One region of the Kineococcus lubricus genome, then DNA from elsewhere that is predicted to be linked to it. Evidence: riboswitches for the same ligand, from Rfam matches in the RefSeq annotation. Region 1 holds a riboswitch; each other region holds the start of a gene.

Region 1 (7,408 bases):
GGGCTGACCCCGACGGGGGTCACGACCGACCGAACCCCCTCGCGCGAGCGCGTGAGCCGACGACCAGGAGTGACGTGAGCCAGGAACCCCGCACCGCAGCCCCCCTCGGCGACCCCGCCGCCGTCCCCCTCGGCGCGCCCCTCGTCGACGCCGGGACCGCCGGGCGCGCCGTCGCCGGCGGCGCGCTGCTCGTCGACGTCCGCAGCGACGCCGGCCGGGCCGCGCACGGCGCGCTGCCGCAGGCCGTCGTCGTCGGCAAGGACGAGGTCGGGCCGAGGTTCACCCTCGGCGGCCCCCGGGCCCTGCCGCAGCTGACCGGCCTCGACCAGGGGATCGTCGTGGTCTGCGGTTCGCCCGCCGGGTCGGGCCCCGTGGCCGCCGAACTGCTCGCCGCCGGGTTCACCGACGTCGTGCACGTCGAGGGCGGGTTCCCCGCGTGGGAGGCGGCCGGGTTGCCCACCGCGGAACCCGGGCGGGCCTGAGGTGGCCGGCGCGCGCGAGCGCGGCCGCCGGCGGGTCGGGGCCTCAGGGCACGGGTTCGCTGCCGGGACGGGACCCGTCCCCGGTCCCTTCGGCGTGCCCGTCGGCGTGCGCGGTCAGCAGCGCGTGCAGTTCCGCCTCGAAGTCGGCCCAGCTGAGTTCACCGGGACCTGGTTCCGGTTCGGGGTCGAGGTCGAGGTCGGCCGGTACCCAGGGGAACCCCCACTGACCGTGCCCCGCCAGGGCCAGCCCCTGCACCACCGCAGCCGCCGAAGTGGTTGCAGCGGCGCACAACCGCGCCCACAGCCGCCGTCCACGCACCGCGCACCTCCGCTCTCGGGTGCCCCACTGTGACACACCCGCCCCGTCGTGCACGGGCCTTCGCGGATTCCCGGACCGACGCTCCGGGACCCGGTGGGACCGGTCGCCCCGGCCCGCCACGCCACCCCCACCCCCGACCACGGAGCCAGACATGACCACCCCCTTCCACGTGTTCCTGGAGGTCGACGGCGGCGGGTGGCACCCGGCCGCCTGGCGCCGCTCCCGCACGACCCCGGACCAGGTGTTCTCCCCCGCCCGGCTGCGGGGGTTCGCCGTCACGGCGCAGGCCCAGGGCCTGACGGGCCTGACGTTCGAGGACACCACCGCCACGAACCCCCGCAACCCCGTCGGGCACCTCGACGCCGTGCAGCGGGCGGCGTTCCTGGCCGGGACCACCGACGCGATCGGGTTGCTCCCCGTCGCCGCGACGACGTACTCCGAGCCGTTCCACGTCGCCGCGCAGATCGCCTCCCTGGACCACTCCAGCCACGGCCGCGCGGGGTGGATCGCGACGACGTCGCCCGCGGCGGCGGCGCGGGCGGTGAACCTGCCCGTCGAGGCCGACCCGGCCGCCGAGCTCGCCGACGTCGTCCGCGCCGTGCGGGCGCTGTGGGACTCCTGGGAGGACGACGCGGTGATCCGCGACGTCGCCACGGGTCGCTACGTCGACCGCGACCGGCTGCACCACGTCGACGTCGAGACGGACGGCTGGTCGGTGAAGGGACCGCTGACCGTCCCGCGCTCCCCGCAGGGGCAGTCCGTCGTCGTGGTCCACGAGCGCGACCTGACCCCCACCACGCGAGCCGACGTGGTGCTCAGCGGCGACGAGCGGGCCCGCCGCACCGCCGGGGGCCCGCTCGTCGTGCTGGACGTCGAGTTCGCCCTCGACACCGAGGCCCACCCCGCGGTGGACCGCCTCGCGGCGCTGGACGCCGACGGCAGCGCCCCGGCGTCCGGGCGCGTCCGCTGGTCGGGGTCGGGTGAGGGTTTCGCCCGGTACCTGGCGGGGCTGGCCGGTTCGGTCGACGGCGTCCGCCTGCACGCCGCGGTCCTCGACGAGGACCTGCGCACGCTGCTGCGCACGACCCTGCCGGCGCTGCGCGTCGCCCGGCTGCTGCAGCCGCCGGTCGCGGGGGCGACGCTGCGCACCACGCTGGGCCTGGCCCGGCCCGTCAACCAGTTCGCCACGGCCTGAGGACACCGACGATGACCGACCAGAAGACCGAACTGCGCTACCCCGACGCCGTCGTCCACTTCGGGGTGTTCTTCCAGGGCGTCAACCACACCACCATCTGGTCGGACCCGCGCAGCGGCTCGCAGATGCACCCCTCCACCTTCACCCAGCTGGTCCAGACCGCCGAACGAGGCCTGTTCGACGCGTTCTTCCTCGGTGAGGGTCTGCGGCTGCGCGAGCAGCGCGGCAGGATCCACGACCTGGACGTCGTGGGCCGTCCGGACGCCCTGACCGAACTGGCGACGCTCGCGGGGCTGACCTCGAGGATCGGCCTGGTCGCCACCCAGAACACGACGTACAACGACCCCGCCGACCTGGCCCGCCGGCTGGCGTCGCTGGACGTGCTCTCCGGTGGCCGGGCGGCGTGGAACGTCGTCACCACCGACAACGCGTGGACGGGGGCGAACTTCCGCCGCGGCGGCCACCTGGACCACGCCGACCGGTACGAACGCGCCGAGCGGTTCGTGAACCTCGCCAAGGCGGTCTGGGACAGCTGGGACGGGACGGGTTTCACACCGGTCACCGCCTCCGACCGCCTGTTCGACGTGGAGATCACCCCGACCGTGCCGCGCAGCCCCCAGGAGCACCCCGTGCTGTTCCAGGCCGGCGACTCCCCCGCGGGCCGCGACTTCGCCACCCGGTCCGCGGACGTCATCTTCTCCCGGCACGGCACCCACCACGCCGACGCCCTGGCGTTCGCCGACGACATCCGCCGCCGCACGGTCGCCGCGGGCCGTCCCGAGGGCGACGTGCTGATCCTGCCCGGGACGCAGATCGTGGTGGCCGACAACGAGGCCGAGGTCGAGGAGAAGGCCCGCTGGGTCCTGGAGCAGCAGGTCACCCCCGCGACGGCGCTGTCCCTGGTCGGGCAGGTGTGGGGCGAGGACCTGTCCGGCTACGACCCGGACGGGCCGCTCCCCGCGCACGACCCCGTCATCGAGGACATCGACGGCACCCGCGGTGCGCACCGCGCCGGCGCGGACGCCCGCGCGCTGGCGCAGCGGTGGCGCGCGGAGGCCGAGGAGAACAAGTTCTCGCTGCGGGAACTGGTGCTGCACCACTCCTCCGAGCACGGGTTCGCCGGGACGGCCTCCCAGCTGGCCGACGAGCTCACGTCCTGGGTCCGGTCGGGCGCCAGCAACGGGTTCAACATCACCCCGTACCTCGTGCCGACGGGACTGGACGAGATCGTCGACCAGCTCGTCCCCGCGCTGCAGGACCGCGGGGCGTACCCGGCGGAGTACGTCGGCACGACGCTGCGCGAGCACCTCGGACTGCGGCCGCCGCTGACGCGCCGCTGAGCCCCCCTCCCGGCCGCGCGGGACCCGCGCGGCCGGGAGGACGGGTCAGGGACGGGCCTGGGCGCGCAGCAGCCCGCCGAGGTACCGGGCGATCTCCCCGGGACCAGACCGCGGAGCGACGGCCTCGACAGCCGGGTTGTAGTTCGTGTTGGTGTTGACGTCGTACGTCACCGTGCGGCCGTCGGCGGTCTCCAGGAACTCGATGCCGGCGATCTCGATCCCGGCCCCGCGCAGCAGGTCCTCGTACCGCCGCACGAGCGGGCTGTCGGCCGTGACGTCCTCGCGCAGCGAGAACAGGCCCTGCGGGCCGTCCACGACGCACGCCTCGAGGGGCTGCCCCGACGGGGGGACCTCGCACGCGTCGGCCGGGCACAGCTCGAAGCCGCCCGCCGAGGTGTCGACCCGGACGGCGTACACGAACCGCCCGCCGACGAACTCGGCGCGGGTGATGAACGGCTGCGCCGAGCGCAGGAACTCCTGGAGCAGCGTGATGCCGTCGGCCGGTTCCTCGAACTCCGGCGAGGCGACGTGCGCGTCGAACTCCTCGTGGCTGTCGAACCGGCGCACGCCGAGCCCCTTGCCGCCCTGGTTGTGCTTGGTGATGAACGGCACCGCGAGTTCCCGGGCCCGCCGCGGCAGGTCGTCGCGGCCGAACACCGCGAGCGTCCGGGGAACGTCGAAACCGTTGCGGCGCAGCAGGGCGTGCTGGGCGACCTTGCTGACCTCCAGCTCCACGACGTGCGAGCCGCCGACGACGCGCCGGCCCCACCCCTCCAGCCAGGCCACCACCGCGCGCGTGTACTCCTTCGTCAGCCGGTGGCCCCGCGTGTGCGCGGAGGCGCTCAGCCGCGACCAGTAGACGCCGGGCGCGGGTTCGGCGTCCAGGTCGAGGGAACCGTCGGTGAGCAGCACCTCCTGGAACGGCACGTCGGCCGCGCGGAAGGCGGCCTCGAACGGCGGGAACCACTCGGGGTTCTCGTGCAGGACGTGGACGCGGGGTTCGGCGCCGGGCGCGAAGCTCCAGGCGCGGGTGTGCTCGACGGTGGTCACGGGTTCCCTCCGGTGCTCGTGCGGGGCGTGGGACCAGGGTGCCACCCGGGCCCGTGAGCGCCGCCGGGGACCGCGGGTGTTTGCCGTTCCGTCCGGTCGTGGGCTATTTTCAGGGTGTCCATCCAGAGCGGCCGAGAGACCTGGCTCGTCGACGCCGCAGCAACCCCCCGACCCGTCGGGCGAGGGTGCTTCCGCCAGGACCGATGGGAGTCGCAGCATGAGCGGTCGCACCGCACCCGGGGACCTCCTGGTCCGGCGTCGTCACGTCGACCTGGGCCGGCTGAGCTCGGCGGTCTGCGCGGGGGTCTGACCCCCGTCCGTCGCGGCGACGCCCGCGGACGTCCACTGCGCCGGTCCCCTCCGGCGCGGCCCCCGGAGCCCCCTCGTGCCTGGTCCCACCCGTCCGACCCCTCCCCCCTCCCGCTCGCTCGGCATCGTCGGTGCCGGTCCCCGCACGCTCGTCCTGCTGCAGCGCCTCGGCGCGCAGTGGACCGCGGCGGGCGACGAGCGCCCGCTCGACGTCCACGTGGTGGACCCCTTCGACTCCGGCGCCGGCCGCGTCTGGCGCGAGGCCCAGGACCCGCTGCTGTGGATGAACTCGCGGGCCGCCGACATCAGCGTGCTGCCCGACGCGTCCGTGACCGGGCTGACCGGCCCGGTCCAGCACGGTCCCGGCCTGGCGGAGTGGGTCGCGCAGCACCGCGCCGACCTCGTGCACGACGCGGCCGCCGCCGGGGACGACCTGCTGCGCGAGGAGGTCCTGCGCCACGAACCCGGGTCGTTCACCTCCCGCCGCCTCGCCAGCCGCTACTTCGCCGACGCCTGGCGACGGACGCTGGCCGGGCTGCCCGCGGGGGTGCGGGTCCACCGCCACCCCCGGACGGTCCTCGACCTCACCGACGACCCCGCCGACGGCGGCCAGCACCTGCACCTGGCCGGGCTCGAGGGCACCCTGCGGGTCGACGCCGTGCTGCTCGCGCAGGGCCACCTCGACGTCCGCCCCGGGCCCCGCGAGCGCCGCGCCGAGGCGTTCGCCCGCACCCACGGGCTGGCCTACGTCCGCCCCGGCTACACCAGCGACCAGGACCTCGACGTGCTGCGGCCGGGGGCCGACGTCGTCGTGGTGGGCATGGGCCTGGCCTTCGTCGACCTGGTGGTGCGGCTGACCGAGGGCCGCGGCGGCCGGTTCACCGAGAACCCCGACGGGAGCCTGGACTACCACCCCAGCGGGCGCGAACCCCGGTTGCACGCCGGTTCGCGGCGCGGGGTGCCGTACCGCTGCAAGATCGGGTACGCCACCCCCGGCGACCTCGGGCTGCCCCGCTACTACTCCGCGCAGACCGTCGCCGCCCAGCACGGCGACGCCGAACTGGACCTGCGCGCCGACCTGTGGCCGCTCATCGCGAAGGAGCTCGCGGGAGCGCACTACCGCGAGCTGTTCCGCTCCCACCCCGCTCGCACGGCGCTGGCGGCCGCGGAGTTCGACGCCCTGTTCTCCCGCGCGGCGTGGGGTTCGGCCGAGCTCGACGAGCTGGTGGAGCGGGCCGTGCCGGACCCGGCCGACCGGTTCGACCCGGCCGACCTGGACCGCCCCCTCGACACCTGGTGGGGCACCTCCGGGGACGAGGTGCACGAGCGGGTCCTGCGCCACCTGGAGGACGACCGCGCCCGGCGCGGCGACCCGCGCCACTCCCCCGACGCCGCCGTCGTCGCGGCGCTGCTGTCCGCGTACGTGGTGACGGCCGGGTTGCACGCGGCGGGCCGGCTCGACGCCCGCTCGTCGGCGGTGGACGTGGACGGCTGGTGGCACGGGTTCTTCAGCTACGTCGCCAGCGGGCCGCCGCCGCAGCGGCTGCGGCAGCTGTCGGCGCTGGCCCGCGCGGGGGTCCTGCGGTTCCTGGGCGCCGGGGTGGAGGTCGTCGCCGACCCGGAGGCGGGTGCGTTCACGGCCACCTCCGCCTCCGGGCCGCACGAGGTGCGCGGGGCCGCGCTCGTGGAGGCCCGGCTGCCCGTCCCGGACCTGGAGTGGACCTCCGACGTGCTGCTGACGCGACTGCGCGAACGCGGGGACGTGCGGGCCCACCGGATCACCGACGGGGAGACGCGCCTGTCGAACGGCCGGCTCGTCGTGGACCCCCGCGGGCGGCTGGTCCGCGCCGACGGCTCACCCCACCCGCGACGCTTCGCGACCGGCGCGTGGGTCTCCGGGGAGGGCGCGGCGCCCGCGTTCGCCCGGCCGGGCACGGACGCGGAGCTGTTCCGGCGGGCCGACCGGCTGGCCGGGGACCTCCTGCGGGCCGGGCCGTCCGCGGTCCCGGCCGCCCGCGCCGACACCCCCACCCTGACCGAGCTGCCGGGAGAACGACGATGAGCGAGACGATCCGCACCGGCCCCGCCGCCGGCACGCCGGTGGTGGTGGCGCAGGAACCCGCGACAGCGGTGAGGGTGCTGCCGGCGCGGCACCCGTGGCGGTGGGTGGCGACCGCGGTCGTGGCGGTCCTGGCGGCGATGGCGGTCAACGCGCTCGTCACCAACCCCGCCTGGGAGTGGCCGACGGTCGGTGAGTTCCTGTTCTCCGCGACGATCCTGGAGTCGATGTGGCTGACGGTGGAGCTCACCGTCGTCGGGACCGCGATCGGCCTGGTCCTGGGCACCGTGCTGGCCCTCCTGCGGATGTCGCACAACCCGCTCCTGAAGGCCGTCAGCTTCACCTACATCAGCGTCTTCCGGTCGGTCCCGCTGATCCTGCAACTGCTGTTCTGGTTCAACCTGGCGATCCTCTACGACCGCATCGGCTTCGGCGTCCCCTTCGGCCCGCAGTTCTGGTCCTTCAGCACCCAGGACCTCATCGCCCCGCTCACCGCGGCGTTCCTGGGTCTGGGCCTGCACCAGGCCGCGTACTTCGCCGAGATCGTCCGCTCGGGTTTCCTGGCGATCGACCCCGGCCAGCGGGAGGCTGCGGCGGCGCTGGGCATCCCGCAGGGCCGGCAGTTCTGGCGGATCCAGCTCCCGCAGGCGCTGC
Region 2 (7,408 bases), on a different contig from region 1:
CCGGTCGCGGGGTCGCTCGCGCGCTCGGCGTCGAGGGCGACCCACGCGGCGGCCGGCCCCTGACCGAGGACGGTCGCCAGGACGTCGGCGGGCGGGTTGGGGGCCAGCAGCGACACCAGCCCGCCGGGACGCACCGACGACACGAGCGTCGCCACGTCGGCCCGCACCTGCTCGTGGGAGGCCCTGTGCTGCAGCACGTCGTGGCAGAACACCACGTCGAAGGACCCCGAACCGCCCTCGCGGTGCCGGGTCAGCGCCGCCAGGGCCGTGAGGTCCTCCAGGTCGGCGGCCACGGTGTGCACGCGCTCGGCGGCACCGGCCGCCGCGGCCGCCGCACGGGCCAGGGCGAGCATCTCCGGCGACCGGTCCAGGACCGTCACGTCGTGGCCGGCGAGGGCGAACGGCAGCGCGTCGCGCCCGTCCCCACCGCCGGCGTCGAGCACCCGCAGGCCCGGCCCCAGGTCCTGCGTCCAGGACCGCAGGAGCCGGGCCACGACGTGGTAGCGCAGCCGGCCCCACGGCGAGTCCTGCCACAGCGCCCAGGCCGCCTCCCCCGCAGCCATCAGCTCACCCGAACAACCGCGAACCCGCGATCCGGGCGCCCTCGCCGAGGGAGGCGAGCTTGGCGACCGCGATCTGCGGGTGGATGCGCCCGCCGAGCCCGCAGTCGGTGGAGGCGACGACGTTCTCGGCCCCCACGACGGAGGCGAACCGCTCGATCCGGTCGGCGACGAGCTCGGGGTGCTCCACGACGTTCGTGGCGTGGCTGACGATCCCGGGGACGATCTGCTTGCCCTCGGGCAGCTGCACGTCCCGCCAGACCTTCCACTCGTGCTCGTGGCGCACGTTGGCCGCCTCGAAGGAGTAGGACCCGGCGTCGATCTGGAGCATGAGGTCGACGATGTGCCGGAACTCGATGTCGGTGGTGTGCGGGCCGTGCCACGAACCCCAGCACAGGTGGAACCGGACCTGCTCGGTGGGCAGGCCGCGCAGGGCGTGGTTGAGCGCGTCGACCCGGATCCGGGTGAACGCGCGGTAGTCCTCCACGGAGGGTTCGGGGTTGATCTGGTCCCAGTTCTCCGCGATGGACGGGTCGTCGATCTGCACGATCAGCCCGGCGTCGACGATCGCCCGGTACTCCTCGCGCATCACGTCGGCCCACGCCCAGATGTGCTCCTCCTCGGTCGCGTAGTACCGGTTGGAGATGCGCGCGCCGCTGCCCGGGGACAGCGAGGTGATGAACCCCTGCTCGACGCCCGCGGCGGCCAGACCGGCCTTCAGGTTCGCGATGTCGGAGGCGAGGGCGTCGTGACCGGTGTAGGACAGCGGGCCGGTGGTGGCGGGGAACGCGGTGGCGTTCTTGCCCGTCGAGATGCCCGACGTCGGGTCCTGGTAGGCCTCGCGGAACCGCACCCAGTCGCGGCGGTCGGGGAAGCTCGTCAGCCGCACCTCCCCCGGTTCCGAGCGCACGACGGGCTGGGTGAACAGGTCCTCCCCGGTGACCTCCAGACCGGCGACGCGCTGGAACGAGTACGACCACCAGGCGCCGTAGTCGACGGCGCTGGACATGGCCTTGCCGTACTCGCCGTCGCCGACGACCGTGACGCCCAGGTCGCGCTGGCGCCGCACGAGGTCCACGACGGCGCCGGTGAGCAGCGCCTCGAACTCGGGGGTGCGCTCGAGGGTGAAACCGTCATCGGCGACCCGGCGCGCCTCGTTGGCTGCGATGAGCTCGGGGGTGCGCGGCAGGCTGCCGGCGTGCGAGACGGGGATCTGCTTGCTGGACAACGGAACTCCGATCGAAGGGTTCAGGAGAGGGCGTGGGTGAGGTCGTCGAGCAGGTCGTCGGGGTCCTCCAGGCCCACGGACAACCGCAGGACGCCGTCGCCCAGGCCGATGGCGGCGCGGCCCTCGGCGCCGAGGCGTCGGTGCGTCGTGGTGGCGGGGTGGGTGGCGAGCGACTTGGCGTCGCCGAGGTTGTTGGAGATGTCGACGACGCGCAGCGCGTCCAGCACCTCGAAGGCGCGTTCCTTGCCGCGCCCCCGCGGGGCGTCGAGCTCGAACGTGAGGATCGTCCCGCCGAGGTCCATCTGCCGCTTCGCCAGGTCGAACTGCGGGTGGCTGGGCAGCAGCGGGTAGCGGACCCAGCGGATCCCCGGGTGCTGCTCGAGGTGCTCGGCCAGCCGCAGCGCGGTGGCCGCCGAGTGCCGCACCCGCAGGCTGAGGGTCTCCACGCCCTTGGCGAGGGTCCAGGCGTTGAACGGGCTGAGCGTCGGGCCGGTGTGCCGGGTGAGTTCCCGGAACCGGCCGTCGATGAACTCGCTCGTCCCCAGGACGGCCCCGCCCATCACCCGGCCCTGGCCGTCGATGTGCTTGGTCGCCGAGTAGACGACGACGTCGGCCCCGAACTGCAACGGGTGCTGCCCCACGGGCGAGGCGAAGGCGTTGTCGACGACGACGGTGGCGCCCGCGGCGTGCGCGAGCTCGGTGACCGCGGCGATGTCCACCAGCGTCTGCATGGGGTTGGCGGGCGTCTCGAAGAACACGGCCTGCGCCGGCTGCGCGAGCGCGGCCTCCCACTGGGTGAGGTCCTCGCCGTCGACGAACACCGTCTCCACGCCCCAGCGCGGCAGGATCTCGTCGAGGACGACGAAGCAGGAACCGAACAGGCTGCGGGCCGCGACGACGCGGTCGCCGGCGCCGAGCAGGGCCGCCAGCGCGTAGAACACCGCGGACATCCCGCTGGCCAGGCCGTAGCAGGCCTGCGCCCCCTCCAGCTGCCGCAGCCGCTCGGTGAACACCGACACCGTCGGGTTGCCGTAGCGGGAGTAGACGAACCGGTCGACGTCGCCGCTGAACGCGGCCTCGGCGTCGGCGGCGGTCGCGTAGACGTACCCGGAGGTCAGGTAGAGCGCCTCGGAGGTCTCCTCGAACGGCGAGCGGGACAGCCCGCCGCGCACGGCCGTGGTGTCCGGGCGCCAGCCGGCCCCGTTCACGACTGCTTCCAGGGCAGACCGGCCGCCCGCCACCCTGAACCCCCGCGGTGGCCGTCGGCGTCCAGCGGCCCCTCGAAACCCTCCAGGACGTTGTAGCTGGGGGTGATCCCGGCGGCCGTGGCGACCTCGGCGGCGGCGACCGAACGCTGACCGGAGCGGCACAGGAACACGACCTTGCGGCCGGCCTGCGGGGTGATGCCCGCCGCGGCCAGCTCGGCCAGGAACCGCTCGGGGTCCACCGGCAGCCAGGAGACGAGGACGGGGCCGGCGCCCAGCCCGTCCGGGACGCCCACGAACCGCCACTCGGCGTCGGTGCGGACGTCCACCAGGACGGCGGCCGGGTCGTCCCGGACGAGTTCGAAGGCCTCACGCGGGGTGAGGTCGCCGGTGTAACCCACTGTTCCTCCCATCGGTCCTGGCATGAGCACCCCCGTGCGGGGGTTGCTGCGGCGTCGACGAGCCAGGTCTCTCGGCCGCTCTGGATGGTCCGGCCAGCGTAGGGCATCGACGGCGGCGGCCGTGACCGGACGACCGCGGCCGGTCCGGGAGGCGTCGGGGGAGGTCAGAGGGAGCGGTGCATGACGTGCAGGCCGACGTACCCGTGCTCGGGGTGGTCGAAGGCCTGCGGCACGGTGCCCACGATGCGCATCCCCAGCGACTGCCACAGCGCGACGGCCGCGGTGTTCGTCTCGACGACCGCGTTGAACTGCATGGCCAGGAAACCCGCACCGCGCGCCCACGCCAGCACGTGCTCGCCGAGGGCGCGGCCCACCCCGCGGCCCCGCGCGGCCGGGGCGACCATGAAGCTCGCGGTCGCGACGTGGGCGCCGCGGCCGGGGCGGTTCGGGCCCGACCGCGCGGTGCCGAGGACCACGTCGTCGGCGTCACCGTCGACGGCCACGAACGTCGCGCCCGGCGGCGGGGCCACCCACAGCTGCCGCGCCCGTTCGCTGGTCAGGCCCTCGGGGTAGGCGTACGTCTCGCCGTCGGCGACGATCTCGTCGAAGAACGGCCAGACCTGCGCCCAGTCGTCGTCGGTGTACGCGCGGACCCGCACGGCGGGGTTCACGCGGCGGGGGTCCGCAGCAGGGCGTCGGCCAGCGCCGACCAGGACAGCAGCGCGCACTTGACCCGCGCGGGGTACTTCGCGACCCCGGCGAAGGCGACGGCGTCGCCGAGGACGTCCTCGTCGCCGGGGTCGGCGCCGCGGCTGGTGAGCATGTGCTGCACGGCCTCGCGCAGCGGGCCGACCTCCTCGACGGGCCGGCCGACGACCAGGTCGTGCAGCACCGAGGCCGAGGCGCGGCTGATGGAGCAGCCCAGCGCGTCGTACGACACGTCGGCGACCGCGCCGTCGTCGACCTGGACCCGCAGGGTGATCTCGTCGCCGCAGGTGGGGTTCACGTGGTGGGCCTGCGCCCCGAACGGGGCGCGCAGACCTTCGCCGTGCGGCCGCTTGGAGTGCTCGATGATCAGCTGCTGGTACAGGTCCACGTCGTCAGGCTCTCACGGCGGGGTTCAGGCGAAGAGGGCCCGGACCCGGTGCAGACCCCGCAGCACGGCGTCCACGTCGGAGGCCTGGTTGTAGGGGCCGAAGCTCACCCGGGTCGTCGCGGCGACGCCGAACCGGCGGTGCAGCGGCCAGGCGCAGTGGTGCCCGACGCGGACCGCGACCCCCTCGTCGTCGAGCAGCTGCCCGACGTCGTGGGCGTGGACGTCCTCGACCGTGAAGGACACCAGCCCGACGCGGTCGGCGGCCCCGGCCGGGCCGAGCACGCGGACCCACGGCAGCTGCGCGAGCTCGTCGAGCAGCAGCCGCGTCAGGGCGCGCTCGTGGGCCTCGACGCGGGCCATCCCGGACCCGTCGGGCCCCAGCCCGCGCAGGTAGTCGACCGCGGCGTGCAGCCCGACGGCCTGCGCCGCCATGGGCACCCCGGCCTCGAACTTCTGCGGCGCCGGCGCGTACGTCGACCGCTCCATCCGCACCAGCTCGATCATCGAGCCGCCGGTGAGGAACGGCGGCATCGCGGCGAGCAGGTCCGCGCGCCCCCACAGCGCACCGATGCCGGAGGGGCCGAGCATCTTGTGCCCGGAGAAGGCGGCCAGGTCCACGCCGAGGGCGGGCAGGTCGACGGGCAGGTGCGGGACGGACTGGCAGGCGTCGAGCACGACGACGGCGCCGACGGCCTTCGCGGCCGCGACGAGCTCGGCGACCGGGGCGACGGCGCCCAGGACGTTCGAGGCGTGCGCGAACGCGACGACCTTCGTGCGCCCGGTCACCAGCGCGGGCAGCGCGCCCACGTCCAGGACCCCCTCGTCGGTCACCGGGACCCAGCGCAGCACCGCGCCGGTGCGGGCGCACAACTCCTGCCACGGCACCAGGTTGGCGTGGTGCTCGGTCTCGGTGACCAGGACCTCGTCGCCCTCGGCGAGCACGAACCGGGGGTCGACCACCTGCCCGTCCGGCGCCGAACCCCGTGCGGCGTAGGCGGTCGTGGTGCTGAAGGCGTGCGCGACGAGGTTCAGCGACTCGGTCGCGTTCTTCGTGAACACCAGCTCCGCGGCCGGCACCCCGACGAACCCGGCGACGGCGGCGCGGGCGGCCTCGAAGTCGTCGGTGGCCTCCTCGGCGAGCTGGTGCGCGCCGCGGTGCACGGCCGCGTTGCGCGTGGAGTAGAACTCCCGCTCGGCGTCCAGCACCGCCAGGGGCTTCTGCGACGTCGCCCCGGAGTCCAGGTACACCAGGGGTTTCCCGGACCGGGTGGTCCGGGTCAGGATCGGGAAGTCGGCCCGCAGCGCGGCGAGCTCGGTGTCGGTGAAACCGTCCAGCGCGGTGGTGCTCATCGGGGGTCCCTCTCCCCCGCCGCGACCGGGACCGTCAGTCGGTTCTCGGCCGGCGGGACCGGGCAGGTGGCGTGGTCGGTGAACGCGCACGGCAGGTTCTGCGTGCGGTTGAGGTCCAGGACGACGGGGCCGGGGGTCGTGTCGACCCGCACCGACCGGGTCGTGGCCGTCGTCGTGACGCCGCTGGTGGCGTCCCGGAACAGGATCGTCCCGCCCGCGAACACCGTCAACCGCTGCGGGCCGCCGAGCTCGAAGCGCACCACGCCGACGGCCTCGTAGTGGTGCTCGAGGCCGTCCTTGACCGCACCCACGACCGCGGCGCGCGGCTGCTCGAACGGCACGAACTCGGCGTCCAGGACGAACCCCTCGTCGAAGTCGAAGACGGGGACACCGGTGAACGCGGCCAGCGCCGGGGCCTGCGGGTCCCGCACGCGCAGGGCGTGCGAGCCGGTGCGCTGGATCACCTCCACGCGCAGGTCGCCGACCTCGACGAGGACGCCGGGGGCGCCCTCGACGGTCTCGACCGTCACGGTGCCGTCCACGGGCTCTCCCCCGACGACGACCCCGTCGGCGGCCGCGGCGGTCACGGCGACCCCGCCGGGGACCGAGGCCCACGTGCCGGGCAGGCCCTCGACGGGGACGGGTTCGGCGTCCAGCCAGGTCAGGCTCGTGAGGCTGAGCCAGCCGTGCGGCCGGCTGAGCTCGGCGGTGCGGGCCGCGCGCCAGGCCTCGAACCCGGCGCGGGCGGTCTCGACGTCGGTGGTGGTGGTCACGGTGGGGCTCCTCGGGCGGGTGGCGCGGACGGACGGCGGGACGGCGCTCGGCGCGGTGAGCGGGCCACGCGGTGGCCGCTGCGGCAGCGGGGGACGCTCGGCCCGGCGGGGGCGACGGAGCGGGTCAGCGACAGGCGGCGGAGCGGGTGCGGCACAGGTCGACGTGCCGGCGCTGCACCCCGACGAACGACGAGCCGCACGGTTCGTCACGCCCGGTGGTCTCCACGGTCCGAGGGTACGGCGCGGCTACTCTGGCGGCCAAGCCGGCCACGGGCCGGTCGTCCCGGACCGCCCGCGCCCCCGTGAGGACCCTCCTTGACCACCACTCCCCCCGGCCTCGACGGCGGACTCGTCGTCACCCCCTCCGCCGAGTTCACCGCGCAGGCGAACGTCGGCGCCGGTGAGCACGCGCGCGCGGCCGCCGACCCGGAGGCGTTCTGGGCCGAGCAGGCCCGGCGGCTGCAGTGGGACGAGCCGTTCCACACCGTCTTCGACGGGTCCACCCTGCCGACGGCGCAGTGGTTCACCGGGGGGAAGCTGAACGTCGCGGTGAACTGCGTGGACCGGCACGTCGCCGCCGGGCGCGGGGACAAGGTCGCGCTGCACTGGGAGGGCGAGCCGGGCGACTCCCGGACGATCACCTACGCGCAGCTGCGCGACGAGGTGTGCCGCCTGGCCAACGCGCTGGAGGAACTGGGCGTCGGGCACGGCGACCGCGTCGTCCTCTACCTGCCGGTGCTGCCCGAGACGATCGTGACCACCATGGCGTGCGCCCGCATCGGCGCCGTCGTGTCC
Region 3 (7,408 bases), on a different contig from region 1:
TCGGGATCCACGGCGCGAACGGCGTCCCGGTCCCGTAGTGCTTCACCCCGTCCACGAGGTAGCGGCCGTCGGGCTGCCGCTCGAAGCGGATGTCGTACTCCCAGGCCGTCTTCGAGCCGCGCTCGGACAGCGCGTTGGCGAAGTGCCGGCCCGCCAGGACCTCCCCGTAGAAGAACCGCTGCTGCTCCGGGGTCCCCACGTGGTGGACGACGTCGACGAAGAAGTAGTGGTTCTGCGGGATCTGCCCGACGCTGGAGTCGCCCGCGGCGAGCTCGACGAACACGTCCCCGAGGTCGCGGGCGCCCAGCCCGGCGCCGCCGAAGGCGCGCGGGACCGTCAGCCCCAGCAACCCCGACTGCGCCAGCGCGGCGACCTCGGCGTGCGGCAGGCGACGCTCGGCGTCCCGCTCGGCGTCGCCCTTGGCCAGCTCCGCGCCGAACTGCCGCGCGACGGCCAGCGCCTCGGCGGCGTCGGCGATGACGTGCGCGGTCACCGCGAGACCCGCCGGTAGCGCGCGGCCGGGTGGTCGTCGCGGACGTGGACCTGACCCTTGCCGTAGATCGTCTCGCGCAGGGTCTCGCCCTCGTACTCCGTCGGGTACACCCCGCGGCGCTGCAGCTCGGGGACGATGAACTCGACGACGTCCTCGAACGTGCCCGGCGTGATGGCGTACGCGCAGTTGAAGCCGTCGACGTCACCGACCTCCATCCACCGCTGCAGCTCGTCCACGACGGTGGCGGGCGAACCCACGACCACCGCGCCCATCCCGCCGATGCCGACCCAGTTCGCGATGTCGCGCGGGGTCCACCGCCGGTCCGGGTCGGCCGAGGAGAACGCGTCCACGGCGCTGCGGATCGCCTGCGTCTCGGAGTGCTCCAGCGGCTCGTCCGGCGGGTACGTCGACAGGTCCAGACCGCTCCAGCCCGCGTACAGGGCCAGGGCTCCGTCGTAGCTGACGTGCTGGGCGTAGTCCCGGTACTTCGCCTGCGCCTCCTCGTCGGTGGCGCCGGTGACGATGGTGACCAGGGTGAACACCTTGATGCTGCGCGGGTCGCGGCCGGCCGCGGCCGTCTGCGCGCGCAGCCGGTCCACCCACGGGCGCATGACCTCCGGCCGGGTGGCGGTGTTGAAGACCGCCTCGCCGTGCTTGGCGGCGAAGGCGATCCCGCGCGGGGAGGCGCCGGCCTGGAAGATGACCGGGGTGCGCTGCGGGGACGGCGCGGTCAGCCCGATGCCGGGGACGTCGAAGAAGCGGCCGTGGTGCTCGATCGGGTGCACCTTGGCGGGATCGGTGAACACCCCCGCCTCGGCGTCGCGGACGACGGCGTCGTCCTCCCAGGAGCCCTCCCACAGCTTGTAGACGACCTCCATGAACTCCTCGCCGAGCTCGTAGCGGTCGTCGTGCGAGATCTGCGTCGACAGCCCCAGGTTCTTCGCCGCCGACTCCAGGTAGGAGGTGACGACGTTCCAGCCGACCCGGCCGTTCGTGTAGTGGTCCAGCGTCGCCATCTTGCGGGCGAAGGAGTACGGCTGCTCGTAGGTCAGCGAGACGGTGACGCCGAACCCGAGGTGCTCGGTGACCGCGCCCATCGCCGAGACCGCCAGCAGCGGGTCCCCGACCGGCACCTGCGTCGACTCGCGCAGCGCCGTCTCCGGGCCGCCCTTGTAGACGTCGTAGATCCCCAGGACGTCGGCGATGAACAGCGAGTCGAACTTGCCGCGCTCGAGCAGCTTCGCGAGCTCGGTCCAGTACCGGATGTCGTCGAACCGGTGCGACTGGTCGTCCGGGTGCCGCCACAGACCGGGGGACTGGTGCCCCACGCAGGTCATGTCGAACGCGTTGAGGTGCACTCTGCGGGCCTCGGTCACGGGGTTCCCTCCAACTTCCTGGACATCACTTGACGGCCCCGGCGGACAGACCGCCGACGAGCCACTTCTGGGCCACCACCGCGAGCACGTACATCGGGACGATCCCGACGAGCGAGGCGGCGGCCTGCTGGCCGAACTGCACGGTGCGGTCGCCCTGGAACAGCGACAGGCCGACCGGCAGGGTCTGGCTGGACGTGCTCTGCGAGAACGACACCGCGAACAGGAACTCGTTGTACGACAGGAACAGGCAGATCAGCAGCGCCGCGACCAGTCCCGGGGCCAGCAGCGGCAGCACGATCCGCCGCAGCCCGCCGGTCGTCGACAACCCGTCGACCCAGCCGGCCTCCTCGATCTCGATCGGGATGCGGCGCACGAAACCGTCCAGCAGCCACACCGCGACCGGGACGTTGGCGAGCCCGTTGACCAGGACCAGGCCGAGCGCGGAGTTCGTCAGGTCCGCCTGCTTCAGCAGGTAGTACAGCGGCAGCACCGCGACGATCGGCGGTGCGCAGTAGCTGGCCAGCAGCACCGTCTGCAGCCGTTCCCCGCGCACCCCCGCGCGGGCCGTCACGTACGCGGCGGGCACCGCGATGAGCGAGGTCAGGACCGTCGCGCCGATCGCGACGACCCACGAGTTCGCCAGCATCGTCGACAGCGGCACCGTAGCGAACGCCTTCGAGAAGTTCGACCACACGAACACGCTCGGCAGCCAGCCGCCGTTGGCGATGTCGTCGACGCTGCGCAGCGACAGGGAGACGAGGAACAGCAGCGGCAGCAGCGCGACGAACGCGACGGCGGCCAGGACCACGCGCACCCCGGCGCGGTGCAGCGCCCCCGCGCTCACTGGTCGGCCTTCACGGCGCGCGCCCGCAGCAGCGTGACGACCGTGGTCAGGACCCCCACGACGAGGCCGAACACCAGGGTCTCGGCCGCCGCCGTGCCGATCTCGTAGCTGCCGCGCATGCCCGTCCGGAAGATCTCGAAGCTGCTGACGATGGTGGACACCCCCGGCCCGCCCTGGGTCACGACCGTCACCAGGTCGAACACCTTCAACCCGATGACGAGTTCGAGCAGCAGCACCGAGAACACGTTCGGGGCGATCACCGGCCACACCACGTTCGTGAACCCGCGCAGCGCGCCGGCCCCGTCCAGGGCCGCGGCCTCGCGCAGCTCCTCCGGGACGCCCAGCAGGGCGGCGAACACCAGCAGGGTCACCAGCGGCGTCCACTGCCACACGTGCATGACGACCAGCGCGGAGAACGCCCCCGCGCTGTCGCCCAGCGGGTTGGCCCCCGGGAACCCGAGGGCGGAGAACAACCCGCCGAACGCCCCGCCGACCGGGGCGAGCATGAGCTTCCACGCCACCCCGACCATCACCGGCGGGGTGACCAGCGGGAGCAGCAGGATCGTCCCCACGACGCCGAAGCGCGTCCCGCGGGCGTGCAGCAGCAGCGCCAGGACCACCCCCAGGGCCGTCGCCGCCAGGGCCGCGACCACGGCGAACACGACCGAGCGGACCAGGGACCCGGCGAAGGCCAGGGACTCCCACGCCGCCACGAGGTTGTCGGTGCCGGTGAACCGCTGCAGCGGCCGGGCCAGGGAGGACTTGGTGACCGCCAGCGCCACGACGAACACCGTGGGGTAGACGAGCATGAGCGCCAGCCCGGCCAGGCTCGGTGCCGCCAGCCACGTCGAGACGTGCCCGGGCCGGTGCCGCCCCGGGACCGTCCGCCGTCCGGCCCCCCGGCCGCGCTGGCGCGGCAGGGTCCCCCGGTCGTCGAGGAGCTGGGTCATCCGAGGGCCTTCTGCCAGTTCTCCGCGGCCTTGTCGAGCGCGGCCTGCGGCTCGGTCTCGCCCTGGATCGCGAGCGCGAGCTGGTCCACGAGGTCCTGCAGCGCCTTGGGCGCCCCCTGCTCCTTGGGCCAGACCAGCGGCTCGCCGTCCAGGCCCTCGCGGATGACGTCGGTCGCCTTCCCCGCCGCCGCGGCGTACTCGGCGGAGTCCAGGACGCTCTTGCGGGCCGGGTCGATGCCCGACCCGCCGGTGGACGACAGCAGGAAGTTCTGCTCCTCGGCGGTGGCCCACTTCACGAAGGCGGCGGCCACGTCCTGCTGCTTGCCCGCCGTGGAGACCCCCAGGCCGAAGCCGGAGTCCAGCGCCGTGCGCGGGGTCGTGTTCTTCCCCCCGACCGGCAGCGTCACGACGCCCCACTTGTCGACGATCTTCGAGCTGGCCGGGTCCTGGGCCTTCAGGCCGAGGTCGGTCCAGGTGTCGAGCATGGCGCCCTGACCGGCGAGGAAGGCGGAGTTGGCCTGGTCGAACCCGGTCTGCAGCGGGGTCGGCAGCGCGTGCGGGGAGACGTCGATGAGGTGCTGCAGGGCCGCCAGCCCCTCCTCGCCGGCGAACGCGGGCTTGCCGTCGCCGTCCACGAGCGTGCCGCCGTACCCGGCGAGGCGGTTGATGAAGGAGCAGCCCAGGATCATCGGCACCTGCTGGGCCTCGACGATGGCGCCGTAGACGCTGCCGCCGGAGTCCTGGGTGATCTTGGCGGCGGCCGCGTCGTACTCGTCCCACGTCGTGGGCGGCTGCACGCCGTACTGCTCGAAGACCTCGGCGTTGTAGTAGAGGACGTGCGTGTCGCCGTCGAAGGGCAGGCCGTAGCGCTTGCCGTCGAGCAGCGTGTAGGGGTCGTAGATCGACGGCAGGAAGTCGTCGGTGGCGATGTCGGTGTTCGCGCCGATCCAGTCGGTCAGGTCCACCAGCGCGTCGGCCGCGACCAGCTCGCCGAGGCCGAAGTAGAAGTAGTCGAAGACGTCGAACTCGCCGTCGCCGCCCTGGACGTCCAGGATCTGCTTGCTCGTCAGCTGGTCGTAGGGGATCGCGGTGACCTCCAGCTTCCCGCCGAACTCCTGCTCGAACTTCTTGCCCAGCAGGTCGGTGAAGGCGAGCACGTGGGGCTGGTTGACCATGAGCTTGAGCGTCTTGCCCTTGAGGTCGACGGCCTCCTCGGCGGCCAGGCCCGCTCCGGCGGACCCCTCCCCGCAGGCCGCGAGGGAACCGGTGGCGGCGAGGGCGCCGACGCCGAGGGCGCCGGACAGGACACGACGGCGCGAGGCGAGCAGACGCTGCGTGCTCGAGGGCGTGGGGGTGCTGCGGGGCGCGGACATGGGTGTGCTCCGTGGGGTGGGCGGACGTTCGTCGTCCGTCGGGGGGTGCGCGCGGGAGGCGGCGCGCTCGCCTGAGGACTCGGGGGAGGTGGCGCGGGTCGGTCAGACCGCGCGCGACGTCCCCCGGCGCATCGACCCGCCGCGCAGACAGGCCATCGAGGCCGTGCGCGCGAGGTCGACGTGGTAGCGCCGGGTGAGCTGGGTACAGCTGTCCACTGCGAGTCCTCCATCGCCCCTGGCGGGAGCACCTGCCGCTCGCGCGGTGGTTGCTGTGGCGTCAACGAGCCAGGTCTCTCGGCCACTCTGGATGGTGTTGATCCGAATGTAGCGGACACGGGGTCCCGCTGGCGATGGAACGCCCCGACGAGTGCGCAGGGTCACCTCGAGGGGGCTGTGCGACACTGGGCGAGGCCGAGCGTTCCCCACACCGGGCGCCCGGTCCGCCGTCGAGACCGCCGCCCAGCGCGCGGGTCCCGGGCAGCGCCGCGGTCTGGTGGAAGGACCTCGCAGGCGCCCCGGCCCGTTCACCGGACGACGACGACGGTGGCTCCGGGGGGAGCACGCGTCGCGCGACCTCTCCGGTGCACCGAGGACTTCCGTCGGGCGCGGGTCGACCCGCCCGGCGATTCCGACCAGGACGCCCGGGCGTCCGCGGGGTTGACCGGTGGAGCGGGCGCTGCGGGCGATGCGGAGCACCCCGTGACGACGACCCCCGAAGAGACCCCCGACAACGACGGCACGACGACCGGCGCGACGACGCGGCCGCGCCGCCGCCGCGCCGCCAGCCGGCCCGCCGGCCCGCCCGCGCACGTCGATCCGGGAGCCGTGGCACCGGCTCCCGCCGAGCCGGTCGCGCAGACCGTGGCGGTTCCGGCCGAACCCGAACCCGCGCCCGCCCCGGAGCCCGAACCCGCTCCGGAGGCGGTCGCTGCCGAGCCGGTCGTCGAGCCGGTCGCCGAGCCGGTCGCCGAGCCGGTCGCCGCGCCGCGTCGCCGCGCCCGCCGCGCGACCCGCACCGTGACCACCCCCGAGCCGGCCCCGGCCGTCGAGGAGGTGGCGGCCCCCACCCCCGAGCCGGCACCGGAGCCCGCGGTCGAGGCCGCGCCGGAGCCCGCGCCCGCCGCGGTCGAAGCCGTCGAGCCCGTCGCGCCGACCCGGCGTCGCCGCGCCCGCAAGGTCGCCGCGCCCGCCGCCGAGGTCGCCGAGCCGGTGACCGCACCCGAGGCCGAGGTGGCCGCCGAGGTGCAGGAGTCGAGCGGTCCGGTCACGGTGCCGGACGCGGCCGCGCAGGCCGCCGAGGACGCCCCCGTCGAGGAGGTCCCGGTCGAGGCGTCCGCCGAGCCCGCCTCCGAGCCCGCGCCGGCCGACGGCACCGACCTCATGGACGACCCGGTGCTGGTCCGCGCCGCCGGGCTGGCCCGCCGCGGCCGCCGCCGCGCCCCGGCGGCCGAGCCCGCCGAGGACTCCTTCTCCGACGCCGCCGCCCGCGCGACGGCGTTGTTCTTCCAGGCGCCCGCCGCCGAGACGCCCACCCGTCGCCGCCGCGCCTCGGCCCCGGCCGGCCCGCCGCCCGCGCAGACCGGGTTCGAGGAGGAGCGCGAGGACGAGCGCGAGGAGCTCGGCCCGGAGGGCCTGGACGACACCGACCTGACCGACCTCGAGGCGGACGACCAGGACGACCGGGGCGAGGACGACACCGCCGAGGACGAGGCCCGGGACGAGGACGGCGCCACCCCGCGCCGCCGTCGCCGCCGCGGGGGCCGGGGCCGGCGCAGCCGGGGCCGCGACGCCGACGACTCCGACGACGCCGACGACTCCGACGAGGCCCAGGACGACTCCGCCGAGGATGCCGGGCAGCGCGACGACTCCGACGACGAGGGGGCCGACGACGCGGGCGAGGAGCCCGACGACGCCGAGGAGTCCTCCGGCTCCTCGCGCCGCCGTCGTCGCCGTCGTCGCCGCGGCGGGTCCGGGGACGTGGAGGAGACCTCCTCCGACGACCCGCCGAACACCGTCACCCGGGTCCGCGAACCGCGCCGTCCCCGGGGGACCGGCGAGGACGAGATCACCGCGCTGCGCGGCTCCACGCGCCTGGAGGCCAAGAAGCAGCGCCGCCGGGAGGGCCGGGAGGCCGGCCGCAAGCGGGCCATCCTCACCGAGGCCGAGTTCCTGGCCCGGCGCGAGTCGGTCGAGCGCGTCATGGTCGTGCGCCAGCGGGCCGACACCACGCAGATCGGCGTCCTGGAGGACGGGATCCTCGTCGAGCACTACGGCGCCAAGCAGACCCAGACGACGATGGTCGGCAACGTCTACCTCGGCCGCGTGCAGAACGTGCTGCCCAGCATGGAGGCCGCGTTCGTCGACGTGGGCAA

Evidence for each region. Region 1 has a riboswitch for S-adenosylmethionine ahead of ACRYRX_RS15830 (putative leader peptide). Riboswitches for the same ligand answer to the same signal wherever they lie in the genome.
Region 2: it holds a riboswitch for S-adenosylmethionine, as region 1 does, so the genes downstream of both, ACRYRX_RS14045 (rhodanese-like domain-containing protein) here and ACRYRX_RS15830 (putative leader peptide) in region 1, are expected to answer to the same signal.
Region 3: it holds a riboswitch for S-adenosylmethionine, as region 1 does, so the genes downstream of both, ACRYRX_RS13960 (ABC transporter substrate-binding protein) here and ACRYRX_RS15830 (putative leader peptide) in region 1, are expected to answer to the same signal.

What each region holds. Positions count from the first base shown of each region.
Region 1 covers NZ_JBJLSK010000020.1:24,774-32,181, forward strand. The annotation lists gene ACRYRX_RS15800 (aminotransferase class V-fold PLP-dependent enzyme) at 1-7, shown strand, start outside; gene ACRYRX_RS15805 (rhodanese-like domain-containing protein) at 75-482, shown strand; gene ACRYRX_RS15810 (hypothetical protein) at 526-801, opposite strand; gene ACRYRX_RS15815 (LLM class flavin-dependent oxidoreductase) at 953-1,996, shown strand; gene ACRYRX_RS15820 (NtaA/DmoA family FMN-dependent monooxygenase) at 2,008-3,336, shown strand; gene ACRYRX_RS15825 (ATP-grasp domain-containing protein) at 3,382-4,386, opposite strand; SAM riboswitch class I at 4,502-4,596, shown strand; gene ACRYRX_RS15830 (putative leader peptide) at 4,604-4,696, shown strand; gene ACRYRX_RS15835 (FAD/NAD(P)-binding protein) at 4,772-6,757, shown strand; gene ACRYRX_RS15840 (amino acid ABC transporter permease) at 6,754-7,408, shown strand, end outside.
Region 2 covers NZ_JBJLSK010000016.1:124,832-132,239, forward strand. The annotation lists gene ACRYRX_RS14030 (class I SAM-dependent methyltransferase) at 1-563, opposite strand, end outside; gene ACRYRX_RS14035 (cobalamin-independent methionine synthase II family protein) at 568-1,788, opposite strand; gene ACRYRX_RS14040 (O-succinylhomoserine sulfhydrylase) at 1,809-2,996, opposite strand; gene ACRYRX_RS14045 (rhodanese-like domain-containing protein) at 2,993-3,394, opposite strand; SAM riboswitch class I at 3,400-3,485, opposite strand; gene ACRYRX_RS14050 (GNAT family N-acetyltransferase) at 3,559-4,065, opposite strand; gene sufU (Fe-S cluster assembly sulfur transfer protein SufU) at 4,062-4,490, opposite strand; gene ACRYRX_RS14060 (SufS family cysteine desulfurase) at 4,515-5,840, opposite strand; gene ACRYRX_RS14065 (DUF1684 domain-containing protein) at 5,837-6,613, opposite strand; gene acs (acetate--CoA ligase) at 6,929-7,408, shown strand, end outside.
Region 3 covers NZ_JBJLSK010000016.1:104,656-112,063, reverse strand. The annotation lists gene ACRYRX_RS13980 (SfnB family sulfur acquisition oxidoreductase) at 1-493, opposite strand, end outside; gene ACRYRX_RS13975 (LLM class flavin-dependent oxidoreductase) at 490-1,869, opposite strand; gene ACRYRX_RS13970 (carbohydrate ABC transporter permease) at 1,895-2,713, opposite strand; gene ACRYRX_RS13965 (carbohydrate ABC transporter permease) at 2,710-3,663, opposite strand; gene ACRYRX_RS13960 (ABC transporter substrate-binding protein) at 3,660-5,036, opposite strand; SAM riboswitch class I at 5,260-5,350, opposite strand; gene ACRYRX_RS13955 (Rne/Rng family ribonuclease) at 5,736-7,408, shown strand, end outside.